4 regions of the Bacillus sp. BC08 genome follow, and region 4 is predicted to be linked to each of the others. Evidence: predicted binding sites of a transcription regulator. Region 4 holds the regulator's gene; each other region holds the start of a gene.
The links. The regulator Rex, encoded in region 4, represses fermentation and respiration genes when NADH is low (regulators of the CRP and FNR family bind a similar motif). The targets are predictions, from matches to a motif close to TTGTGAAATATTTCACAA.
Positions count from the first base shown of each region.

Region 1 (3,177 bases), on a different contig from region 4:
GCCGACCAAGCATGCTGCGTATGGAACGGGTCTTTCTCAATCTGAAAAACGGATGATAGGTGATCATATAGAAGCTGTATCGGAGCGAATAGTGGGCAGTAATGAGCGCGGAGGGTATTATGATGGAAATAGGAAAAGAGAGAGTGTTTATCATACTTTAAGTTTCGAAGATTTTTATCAAGGATGGGGCGTCACATCTAAGTTGTATAAAGGAAAGCAATTATCGGTCATTATTCCTGTACAAGATGAAGAGAAAACAATTGGCAACGTTATAGAAGAGCTCCGCAAAATTGAACCTTTTGAAATTATCGTTGTTGTAAATGGTTCGTCTGATAAAACAGCAACGGTTGCAAAAAACAAGGGAGCAACAACAATTGTATATAAAGAAGCACTTGGAAATGATGTAGGGCGTTCACTTGGAACTTATTTTGCAAAAGGAGAAATTGTATTATTTATAGACGGTGACTTTGTTATTCCAGCTAGGGAATTATATCCTTTCGCAAAAGCAATTGCAGATGGAATGGATGTCGCATTAAATGATCTAAATCATTATTTAGATTTAAGAGTACCGCTTCATCTTGTAACTGCATTTAAATATGCATTAAATTTAGCTTGTGATAGAAAAGATCTAGGAGTAGGCTCTCTTATCGCTGTACCGAATGCGTTTAGTCGTAAGTGTTTGAAAGAAATCGGATATAGATCTTTACTTTCACCTTGTGTAGCCCAAGTGAAAGCTATTCTGTCAGGATTCGAGATTGCGTGTGTAAGTCGTGTAGAGGTCGATAAGATGAACCGTATTCGTCCCAGTGAACATTTTGCAAAAATAGGTCATCCTCCAGCTGTCTTGCGAATTATAGGTGACCATATAGAAGGATTAGAGCAATTAATTGTATTGGAAGGCCGTCGTGGTGGATTCTATGATGGGAATAGAAAAAGAGATGCTTTAGAGTAGTAACAAAAAAAGTGTACAACATATGTACACTTTTTTGTTCTGTTATAAAAACTATAACAGATTAGGAGATAAGAGTATTACAGCTCTACAATGGGTATTGTTCTTATATTACAAAATAGGACTCGTATATAAGGATACCAAAAAAATACAATTAAGGAAAGGGTTAATTATAAAGACTTTTAAGTGAAGTTAACACTATGTATATAGTTGTTTGCTCAACATTTCACAAACATGTCACAACTATTTCGTTCACTTTCGCAAAAAAGTAGTATTCTAAGTGTGTAAGCTGTTATATAAAAAATCTTAGTCCTGTACTAATCAAAAATGGAGGAGATTAGGATGACTCAAGTATTAGAAAATGTAAAAAACGCATGGGAAAACTTTAAAGGTGAAAAATGGAAAGCAGAGATTGATGTTCGCGATTTCATTTTAAATAATGTAAACGTTTTCGAAGGAGATGAATCTTTCTTAGCGGGAGCAACTGAAGCAACGAAACAACTTTGGGATCAAGTAATGGATTTAACAACGAAAGAACGTGAAAACGGTGGCGTTCTTGATATGGATACAAAAATTGTTTCTTCTATTACATCACATGAACCAGGATATTTAAATAAAGATATTGAAAAAGTAGTCGGTTTCCAAACTGAAAAACCATTTAAACGTTCTTTACAACCATATGGTGGTATTCGTATGGCGGAACAAGCTTGTGAATCTTACGGATACGAAATGGATAAAGAACTTAGTCGTATTTTCAGAGACTGGAGAAAAACGCATAATCAAGGTGTATTTGATGCATACACACCAGAAATGAAAGCGGCTCGTAGATCAGGTGTAATTACTGGTCTTCCAGATGCATACGGACGTGGACGTATTATCGGTGACTACCGACGCGTAGCATTATATGGTATTGATCATTTAATTGAAGTGAAAAAAGCTGATTTGAATTTAACTGGCGGTGTAATGAGCGAAGATACAATGCGTTTACGCGAAGAGTTATCTGAGCAAATGCGTGCACTTCAAGAGTTAAAACAAATGGCTGCTTCTCATGGCTTTGATATTTCTAAGCCTGCAACAAATACACAAGAAGCATTCCAATGGTTATACTTCGCATATCTTGCAGCAATTAAAGAGCAAAACGGAGCTGCGATGAGTCTTGGACGTACTTCTACATTCTTAGATATTTATATTGAAAGAGATTTAGCAAATGGTACTTTAACAGAAGAAGAAGTACAAGAAATTGTGGATCACTTCATTATGAAATTACGTCTTGTGAAATTTGCAAGAACACCTGATTATAATGAATTATTCTCTGGTGACCCAACTTGGGTAACTGAGTCTATCGGTGGTATGGCATTAGATGGTCGTCCATTAGTAACAAAGAACTCATTCCGTTTCTTGCATACATTAGATAATTTAGGACCAGCTCCAGAACCAAACTTAACAGTTCTTTGGTCTAAACAATTACCACAGAACTTTAAAAACTACTGTGCGAAAATGTCTATTAAAACATCAGCAATTCAATATGAAAATGATGACATTATGCGTGCTGATTACGGCGATGACTACGGAATTGCTTGTTGTGTATCTGCAATGAGAATTGGTAAACAAATGCAGTTCTTCGGCGCACGTGCAAACTTAGCAAAAGCATTACTATATGCGATTAACGGTGGTAAAGATGAAAAATCTAAAGCACAAGTTGGTCCTGAGTACGCACCAATTACTTCTGAAGTATTAGATTATGAAGAAGTTATGCATAAGTTTGATATGACAATGGAATGGTTAGCGGGTCTATACTTAAACACATTAAATGTTATTCACTACATGCACGATAAATATAGCTACGAACGTATTGAAATGGCACTTCATGATACAAATGTTCTTCGTACAATGGCAACAGGTATCGCGGGTCTATCTGTAGTAGCAGACTCTTTAAGTGCAATTAAACATGCAAAAGTAAAACCAATTCGTGATGAAAACGGAATTGCGGTTGACTTTGAAATTGAAGGAGATTTCCCTAAATACGGTAACAATGATGATCGTGTAGATGAAATCGCTGTAAACCTTGTGAAAACATTCATGAATAAACTTCGTAAACATAAAACATACAGAAATTCTGTTCATACAATGTCGATCTTAACAATCACATCTAACGTTGTATACGGTAAGAAAACTGGTAACACTCCAGATGGTCGCCGTACTGGAGAACCATTTGCACCAGGTGCGAA
Region 1 covers NZ_JBTGPA010000030.1:27,181-30,357, reverse strand. The annotation lists gene ACXVYO_RS09805 (glycosyltransferase family 2 protein) at 1-952, shown strand, start outside; gene pflB (formate C-acetyltransferase) at 1,292-3,177, shown strand, end outside.
Region 1: the regulator Rex is predicted to act here: its motif matches at 1,164-1,181, upstream of pflB (formate C-acetyltransferase).

Region 2 (3,177 bases), on a different contig from region 4:
GGTAACCTTTTTGGAGCCAGCCGCCTAAGGTGGGACAGATGATTGGGGTGAAGTCGTAACAAGGTAGCCGTATCGGAAGGTGCGGCTGGATCACCTCCTTTCTATGGAGAATTGATGAACATTGTTCATCAATATAAGTTTCCGTGTTTCGTTTTCGTTTAGTTTTGAGAGTTCAATTAAGTATTGACTCTTAAATGAGGATATGATATAAATAAATCCTGCAATTTGTATGGGCCTATAGCTCAGCTGGTTAGAGCGCACGCCTGATAAGCGTGAGGTCGATGGTTCGAGTCCATTTAGGCCCACCATAATTGTTCCGCAGTAGCTCAGTGGTAGAGCTATCGGCTGTTAACCGATCGGTCGTAGGTTCGAGTCCTACCTGCGGAGCCATATTATAGAGAAGTACCCAAGTGGCTCAAGGGGCTCCCCTGCTAAGGGAGTAGATCGCGAACGCGGTGCGAGGGTTCGAATCCCTTCTTCTCTGCCAGAATTGGCCCGTTGGTCAAGTGGTTAAGACACCGCCCTTTCACGGCGGTAACACGGGTTCGAATCCCGTACGGGTCATACTAAAAGAGATAGCATAATCTGCTATCTCTTTTTTGTTGTGTAAAAGTGGACTTTAGATAGTCTGCTTTTTTTATGGAATAAAAGAAAGATGAAGGATACAGTTGAATAATAAAAATTGAAATATGGGTCGCTCAACCAAAGGATGCTTTAATTGAGCTTTTTAATATTGAAATTGCTGTATTAGGAGCTAATGCGGAAAATAAATAGTATAAATAGAAAAAAGCTGTCTTTCAATAGGTGATCTACTGGAGACAGCTTTTTTATGCTGTTATTATTGTCGGTAAGTCAATATATTGCAAAAATCGCTGATATAATTTCACCTACCGAAAAAACTTTTCACAATCTAAAGAAAACGCCTCCATTGAGATTGATTTCATACTTGATTTAATAACTTTACACTCTATGTGAAAAAGTTCACAAATAGGTCATAATTTGTGAACTTTTTCACAATAATACGTGCTACAATATGAATGTAAAGAAGTTAAACAACATTAAATTAGTATTTTAATTAATTACTTAAACAATCATAAAAAAATAGATGTGAACAATAGAGAGGGGAAACTAACATGAAAAAAGGTATCAATCGTGTAGTATTAGTAGGAACAGGAGCTGTAGGTTGTAGTTACGCTTACTCAATGATCAACCAAGGTGTAGCTGAAGAATTCGTACTTGTAGATGTTAATGAAGCAAAAGCAGAAGGGGAAGCAATGGACTTAAGCCATGCGGTACCATTCTCTCCATCACCAACAAAAGTTTGGAGCGGTAGCTATGCAGATTGTAAAGATGCAGATTTAGTAGTTATCACTGCTGGATTACCACAAAAGCCAGGTGAAACTCGTTTAGATTTAGTTGAGAAAAACACAAAAATCTTTAAACAAATCGTTCGCGGTATTATGGATAGCGGATTCGATGGAATCTTCTTAATCGCAACTAACCCAGTTGATATTTTAACTTACGTAACTTGGAAAGAATCTGGTCTACCAAAAGAACGCGTAATCGGTTCTGGTACTACTTTAGACTCTGCTCGTTTCCGTTACATGTTAGGTGACTACTTAGATGTAGATCCACGTAACGTTCATGCTTACATCGTTGGTGAACACGGTGACACTGAACTTCCAGTATGGAGCCATGCTACTATCGGTGTACAAAAACTAGAAACAATCTTAGCTAACAACGAACAGTACAAACAAGAAGACTTAGATAAAATCTTCGAAAACGTACGTGATGCAGCTTACCATATCATCGAGCGTAAAGGTGCAACTTACTACGGAATCGGTATGTCACTACTTCGTGTAACTAAAGCAATCTTAAGCAACGAGAACAGCGTATTAACTGTATCTGCATACCTTGAAGGACAATATGGTGAGAAAGATGCTTTCGTAGGTGTTCCAGCTGTTATTAACCGTGAAGGTGTACGTGAAATCGTAGAACTTGAGCTAAATGAAGATGAAAAAGCGAAATTCGCTCATTCTGTAAAAGTATTAAAAGAAACAATGGCACCAGTACTATAATAATTGTTAAACCGTTCAGAGGCGGGACACTGCTTCCTACCTCTGAATTCATATAATTTAATATAAATTCCTTTTCCGGTTTCCCTTGTATATCCCCAATATACCCCTTTTGCTGGATAAAGGTCGTTTATAGAAAAGAGCACTCTACTTTATATAGAGTGCTCTTTATTATTATTTTTTAGGAGTTAGTCCTAATTTCTTTAAAATATCTGCAAGTGTGCCGCTTTTTGATTTTTCAACAGGCGTTTGTGATTTAGATGCATCTGGACCTTTCTTCAAGAAGTTCTTTTCAACGAAGCGAATATCTTTTTCGTCGACAATACCATCTTTGTTAAGGTCGCCGTCTTTCACAGATAGTCCTTTTTTACCATAGTTGCTAGCGATAATTTCGGTTTGATTTAGTTTTCCTATTTATTTTGCCTCTGATATAATCAGCCTTATAAGAGGAGACTTTTGGTATAACCATGAAATTAAATAATAGTAGCTCAATGTTCATGTTGTGTTATCACCTTTGGTGGCTCGCCGTGGATAAAGTAAAACAGTTTATGGGAAATCAAGGTGAAAAGTGAGATGAATTAATATGACAAAGCATAATAAGGCGTAAAAATTTCCTTCATCATAAGTCTAAAGAATTAGCTACAAACTTTGATGTTGTAGCAATCGAAGACTTACATATGAAAGGAATGTCACGAGCACTTCGCTTTGGTAAGAGCGTAGCAGATAACGGTTGGAGGATGTTCACGACATTTTTAGCGTATAAGCTACAAGAACAAGGAAAACAGCTTGTAAAAATAGATAGGTGGTTTCCTTCTACAAAGATGTGTAGTAATTGTGGAAACAGAAAAGATATGCTACTATCTGAACGCACGTATGAGTGTTCTTGTGGACTAACAATAAGTCGCGACTATAACGCAGCTATTAATATTAAAAGAGAAGCCATACGCCTATTAGCTAGCGATAGCGTAAATAACACAAAATAACCTTTGGAACAAGGGTGTTAGCTCGGCTGTCCTAGGACAAATTCGTTAGCTATCAAAAGTAGCGACTAACCGAGAAGCCCCCACTTCAAGTAAGCTCGTAAGATATGCTAAGTGGTGGG
Region 2 covers NZ_JBTGPA010000035.1:21-3,197, forward strand. The annotation lists partial or broken rRNA gene ACXVYO_RS17950 (16S ribosomal RNA) at 1-101, shown strand, start outside; tRNA gene ACXVYO_RS17955 (tRNA-Ile) at 232-308, shown strand; tRNA gene ACXVYO_RS17960 (tRNA-Asn) at 316-390, shown strand; tRNA gene ACXVYO_RS17965 (tRNA-Ser) at 397-487, shown strand; tRNA gene ACXVYO_RS17970 (tRNA-Glu) at 493-564, shown strand; gene ACXVYO_RS17975 (L-lactate dehydrogenase) at 1,134-2,078, shown strand; partial or broken gene ACXVYO_RS17980 (hypothetical protein) at 2,250-2,480, opposite strand; partial or broken gene ACXVYO_RS17985 (RNA-guided endonuclease InsQ/TnpB family protein) at 2,675-3,058, shown strand.
Region 2: the regulator Rex is predicted to act here: its motif matches at 1,000-1,017, upstream of ACXVYO_RS17975 (L-lactate dehydrogenase).

Region 3 (3,177 bases), on a different contig from region 4:
AACCCTTCTGGATTTCTGTAAGGAAGTCATGTGTTTTCATGTTCATTGCTCCTCTATGTAAGAATACTTTTAATGAAACTAACACTTACTAATAGGGTTGCACTAATAAAGACGAGGAAAAAGGTAGTGTTACGGTTTCTATAATTGTTAAATGCTATAAATAGAAAACAAATGAGAAATAACATATGTACAGGTATAGAAGTGAACAGTGGTTTTGAAGTTAATATATCAATTAATAATTTTATATATAGGATTGCGTAAACGATAAAGAAGATAACTTTAAAATATTTTTGCATAAGCACACCTACCTACTATGGTTTGTTTGGGGAGTATATTGTTGTCATAGGTTACCTATTGAAAATTTGTATTTTTCTGTAATTATAACGTTTTATCCCACTTTAATGGGCAGTAAGACCCCCACCTCAAAATTCAGCGAGAGCAAAGAAGTTAGGTGAGGGCTGATTAAAGTTTCACTTTATTGGATTTATAAATAGATGCGATTGATTTGAAATGTAATAAAGTTTTTTAATGAATACGATTTAAAAAGAACAGAATACTAAAGAAGAATGAAAGAAGAAAGGTAGGAGTATTCTATGCAAAACTTAACAGAGCTTGAAGTAGAAAATTTACGTCATTTAATTGGTGGACATGCAACAATTATTAACAAGTTAGACCAGTATGCACAGGCTTGTACAGATCCAGAGTTGAAACAAATGTTACAAAAGGATGCGCAAGATGCAAGAAATACGAAACAGCAATTAATGACTTTCCTAGGATAGGAGGAAGCGACAGATGAATGAAAAAGATATGGTAAATGATTATTTAGCAGGATTAAATGCAAGTTTAACAAGTTATGCAAATTATATTGCTCAGTCTGATAATGAACAATTGCACCAAACGTTAATCCAAATTCGTAATCAAGATGAAATGCGCCAACGTAATATGTATGAGTACGCAAAGCAAAAAAGTTATTACAAACCGGCAGCACCTGCGAATCCAATGATTGTTCAGCAATTAAAAGGTCAATTAAGTGCAGAATAATGGGATGACAAAAACGAGCGAATGAAGTCGCTCGTTTTTTGTTTTGAGCATGTCAATAAATATAAAATAAATATTTTTCCAGTTGTAACAAATATGACGAAAATGGAATATAACAATTCACAAAAAGGACAAAAAGTTTGCTCAATATTTCACAAAGTATCCATGGTTTATATCGTGGGAATCTCTATAATTAGGAGTGTAAAGAACAAAAGAAATAGATTATATGATCAATTAGGAGAGATTGCTATGAAACGAAATACAAGAAAAATTGCAATTATCGGTACTGGATTAGTTGGATCAAGTTGTGCATATTCCATTGTGAATCAAGGCATTTGCGAAGAGCTATTATTAATTGATATAAATCATGAACGTGCAGTTGGGGAAGCGATGGATTTATCACACTGCATTAACTTTACAAATACAAGAACAAAAGTATATGCAGGAAGCTATAAAGATTGCAAAGATATGGATATCGTTATTATTACAGCAGGACCAGCACCAAAGCCTGGACAAAGTCGCTTAGATACTTTAGGAGCGAGTGCGAAGATTATGGAAAGTGTTGTTGGCGGCGTAATGGAAAGTGGATTTGATGGTATTTTCTTACTTGCATCGAACCCAGTTGATATTATTACGTATCAAGTGTGGAAATTATCTGGATTACCTAGAAATCGTGTGATCGGTACTGGTACATCACTAGATTCTTCTCGCTTACGAACAATTTTATCTGAAATGTTACATGTAGACCCTCGTAGTATTCATGGGTATTCATTAGGAGAACATGGTGATTCTCAAATGGTTGCTTGGTCTCACGTAACTGTTGGTGGAAAGCCAATTCTACAAATTTTAGAAGAGAAAAAAGACAAATTTGGTGAAATAGATTTAGATGAAATTGTTGAGAAGACTGCAAAAGCTGGATGGGAAATTTATAAACGAAAAGGTACTACTTATTACGGAATCGGAAATTCTCTAGCATATATTGCGAGCTCAATCTTTAACGATGATTACCGTGTCATTGCTGTATCAGCTATTTTAGATGGGGAGTACGGCGAGTATGATATTTGTACAGGAGTGCCAGCTATTATTACTAGAGATGGTATAAAAGAAATTGTAGAACTAAACTTAACAGAGGATGAAGAATCTCGATTCGCAAAATCAAACGATATTTTACGTGATTATATGAAAACAATTGGTTACTAACTTATAGGAGAAGGTGAAACAAATGAAGGAATATATAATGTCTCGTGTATTTAAAGCATCTGCTGGAATCGCACAAGGTATTTTCGTATCCCTTGGAATTGGTTTACTAATAGAAAATATAGGAAGAATTGTTGATATTCCGTTACTTATTACAATCGGAGTTGTTGCAAAATCACTTATGGCACCAGCCATTGGTGCCGGAATTGCTTTTATGCTCGGTGCAAATGGTCTTGTAATCTTCTCGGCTATGGTAGCTGGAGCGATTGGTGCTGGATCCATTTCAATTACTGAAGCAGGTCTAATCATTAAAACAGGTGAGCCAATCGGTGCATTATTAACAGCAACTTTAGCTGTATATCTTGGTAAACGTTTAAGCGGGAAAACTGCGTTAGATATGATGCTCGTTCCATTTGCGGCCATATTAGGTTCTGGTTTAGTCGGTATTTGGTTATCTCATAATATTACTCCTGTTTTAAATACAGTTGGAGCATTTATTAAAGATAGCTCAGCTGGTAGCCCGTTCATCGCTTCTATCGTCATTGCAGTCGTTTGGGGACTATTACTTATCTCTCCAGCTTCATCAGCTGCGTTAGCAATTGCACTTAGCTTAGATGGTGTTGCAGGTGGTGCTGCTCTTGCAGGCTGCGTTGCCCAGTTTATCGGATTCTCTGTTATCTCAGCGAAAGAAAATAATTTAGGCGGCATATTAGCTCAAGCACTTTGTACTCCGAAAGTACAGTTGCCAAATATCACTAAAAATCCAATGATTCTCGTCCCAACTGTTGTCGCCAGTGCGATAGTTGGTCCAGTATCAGCATTGATTTTTCAACTGGAAGCAGGAAAAGAAATTGCAGGTCTTGGATTGAGTTCTCTTATCGCACCAATTAATTTAATTTCTAGTGAAGGATGGGAAGTTGTCCCAGCGATGGTAATCACTTA
Region 3 covers NZ_JBTGPA010000018.1:163,120-166,296, forward strand. The annotation lists gene ACXVYO_RS03010 (hypothetical protein) at 1-40, opposite strand, end outside; gene ACXVYO_RS03015 (hypothetical protein) at 594-779, shown strand; gene ACXVYO_RS03020 (spore coat protein) at 793-1,041, shown strand; gene ACXVYO_RS03025 (L-lactate dehydrogenase) at 1,288-2,238, shown strand; gene ACXVYO_RS03030 (PTS transporter subunit IIC) at 2,261-3,177, shown strand, end outside.
Region 3: the regulator Rex is predicted to act here: its motif matches at 1,179-1,196, upstream of ACXVYO_RS03025 (L-lactate dehydrogenase).

Region 4 (3,177 bases):
AGTTAGCTTGTTCTTGATCATAATAACCAACCGAGACGTTGGATCCGAAAGAAACATCACCATGTAATAGTGGTAATTTATTTACAAGTGATTTTAATAATGTGGATTTCCCGATTCCATTTGGACCAACTAAAGCAACGCTATCCCCGCGAGTTAAGCGCATCGTTACATGTTCAATAATCGGATCCTCATCATAGCCGATAGTTGCATCCTTTACTTGTAAAACATCATTTCCACTTTGTTTTTCGATATCGAAGTGGAAGGAAGCTGACTTAGAATCACCTAATGGTCTTGTTAATAATTCCATTCGGTCTAATTGTTTACGACGGCTTTGGGCACGTTTAGTCGTAGATGCACGAGCTATATTTTTTTGCACAAAGTCCTCAAGCTTAGCAATTTCATCTTGTTGTTTTTCATAACGTTTCATTTCTTGCTCGTATAGTGCTGATTTTAAATCTAAATATTTACTGTAGTTACCAACAAATCGTCTGCTTTCTTTATTCGAAATTTCATATACTTGTGTAACGAGTTTGTCTAAGAAATAACGGTCATGGGAAACGATTAGTATTGCGCCGGGATAGCCTTGTAAATATTGTTCAAGCCATGTTAATGTTTCGATGTCTAAATGGTTTGTAGGCTCGTCCAAAATAAGTAGGTCTGGTTTCGTTAATAATAATTTACCGAGAGCTAATCGTGTCTTTTGTCCACCGCTTAATGTAGAAATCGTCGTCTGGTGCGTTTCAACTGGGAAGCCAAGACCACTTAAAATCGAGCGGATATCTGCTTCGTACTGATAGCCACCTTGATCTTTATAATCTAATTGTAATTGGTCATAATCAGCTAATAATCTTTCGTATGTAGCCTCGTTTGAAAAGTTTTCTTCTTTTCCCATCTCTTGCTCTAGCCTTCGAAGTTTTGTCTCCATTTGCTGTAAGTGTGTAAAGACGGTTAACATTTCATCCCAAATTGTTAAAGATGTTTCTAAACCGGTATTTTGAGCTAAGTATCCGATTGAGACATCTTTTGGTTTTATAATTTCGCCACCATCATGAGATAGCTCACCGGCTATTATTTTTAATAACGTAGATTTTCCGGCTCCATTTCGCCCGACTAATGCGATACGATCTTTCGTTTGAACTTCCAATTTTATGTTTGCAAGAATTGTTTCTGCACCGTATAATTTCGAAAGCGCGTTTACTTGTAATAAAATCAATGTTTTCACCTCAAATAATTTCTTAACTTTGCCATGTTTATATTTCTCAATCATACTAAAAATAGTGTATAGTTTAAAATAAAGAGAGAATACTTCTTCTCTTTATTATACAGGGAAATTCATGAGTGCTAAACTTCTGTATTTGATTCAAGTATATGAATAAAGATAGGAAGAGAGGAGAGGTTATATGGATCAGCAAAAAATTCCACAGGCCACTGCCAAACGATTGCCTCTATACTATCGATTTATCCAAAACTTATCTCTTTCTGGTAAGCAACGTGTTTCATCAGCCGAATTGAGCGAGGCGGTAAAAGTTGATTCCGCAACAATTCGAAGAGATTTCTCATATTTTGGAGCGTTAGGGAAAAAAGGTTATGGATATAACGTAAATTATTTATTATCATTTTTCCGTGAAACACTCGACCAAGATGATATAACACGTGTAGCACTTATTGGAGTAGGTAATTTAGGGACCGCTTTCTTACATTATAATTTCACGAAAAACAATAATACAAAAATTGAAATGGCGTTTGACGTTAGTGAAGAGAAAGTCGGAACAGAAATCGGGGGCATTCCTGTATATCATTTAGATGAATTAGAAGAACGTTTATCAACTGATATACAAGTGGCAATATTAACAGTACCCGCTACAGTAGCGCAACCTGTAGCAGATAGATTGGCAGAAACGAACGTGCATGGTATTTTAAATTTCACACCAGCACGCTTAAATGTGTCAGACAATATAAGGATTCATCATATTGATTTAGCGGTAGAGTTACAAACACTTGTTTACTTTTTGAAGAATTATCCACAATAAAACGCAGAGGAAGCGACCTCTGCGTTTTATTGTTGTTTTTTCTTTGTGAATTTAACTAAGATAAGGCGAAGTGCCAAATTAAAATCAATTGTTGCCATAACTGCAAATAGTATTGTCCACATATTCCAGATGGTATCTGTTACGTTCGTAATGGCGAAGCGTGTAAAGATACACCCTAGAAGGAAGTACAATGCAGCCATGAACAATGGTGAGTTTCTCATACTAAAAATCCTCCGATAAAGCCTTGCATTTTTTCAGCTTCTTTAATCATTTCTTGAATTTGTTCATTGCTCATTAAAACTTGAGCAACTGCAACTAATGTATTCATAGCAACATGAGCTGCGATAGGGACGATAATACGCTTCGTTTTTACATATAAAAAGGCGAATACGAGCCCCATAGAAGTGTATACCAATAAGTGAGTGAAATCAAAATGAATTGCTGCGAATACGAGAGAACTAATGATAGCAGCAATAAAGAAGTTAAACTTCTTATAAAGTGTACCAAATAAAATTTTTCTAAATACGATTTCTTCCAAGATAGGTCCTATTATAGAGATGACGATAAGGAACCAAGGTGTCGTTCTAGCGATATCCATAAGTCTCGCTGTATTTTCTGATCCAGGTTTAATTCCTAATAAACGCATTTCTATCATGCCGGCAATACTTTGCGAGAAAAATGCTAAAAAGAAGCCGATAAAAATCCAACCAATCGTAGCTGGAATAGAAGAACGCGTTGTATCTAAACGTCTGTCGCGAATATCTGTTCTAAGTAACCAAAGTACGATACATAATGCAATAAAGAAGCTAATGATTGCCCAGTGTCCAGTTATGAGTTGGAACTTCTCTTCTCTAGTAAAGCCCCTGTTATCATAAAGTCCAGTTTTCAGGAGAAGTGGTAATCCAGCAATGGATGATAACTGCATTAAAATGTATGTAACGATAACCCACCAATATTGTTTTTTCAAATGGTTTAACCATCCTTTCTAACTCTAGTGTATGAGATAAGGTAGGATAACATGTAAATATGCTACCTACGATATAAACCTCGCGTAAATTATGTTTTTTTCGTAAATCCGTATTTGAAATTATAATAGAAGACAGGAGAAAGTTGTGTGTATAGCGAAAACAACTTAGGGTGTCCTTTC
Region 4 covers NZ_JBTGPA010000022.1:4,073-7,249, forward strand. The annotation lists gene ACXVYO_RS04800 (ABC-F family ATP-binding cassette domain-containing protein) at 1-1,213, opposite strand, end outside; gene ACXVYO_RS04805 (redox-sensing transcriptional repressor Rex) at 1,401-2,030, shown strand; gene ACXVYO_RS04810 (YdiK family protein) at 2,057-2,251, opposite strand; gene ACXVYO_RS04815 (CPBP family intramembrane glutamic endopeptidase) at 2,248-2,997, opposite strand.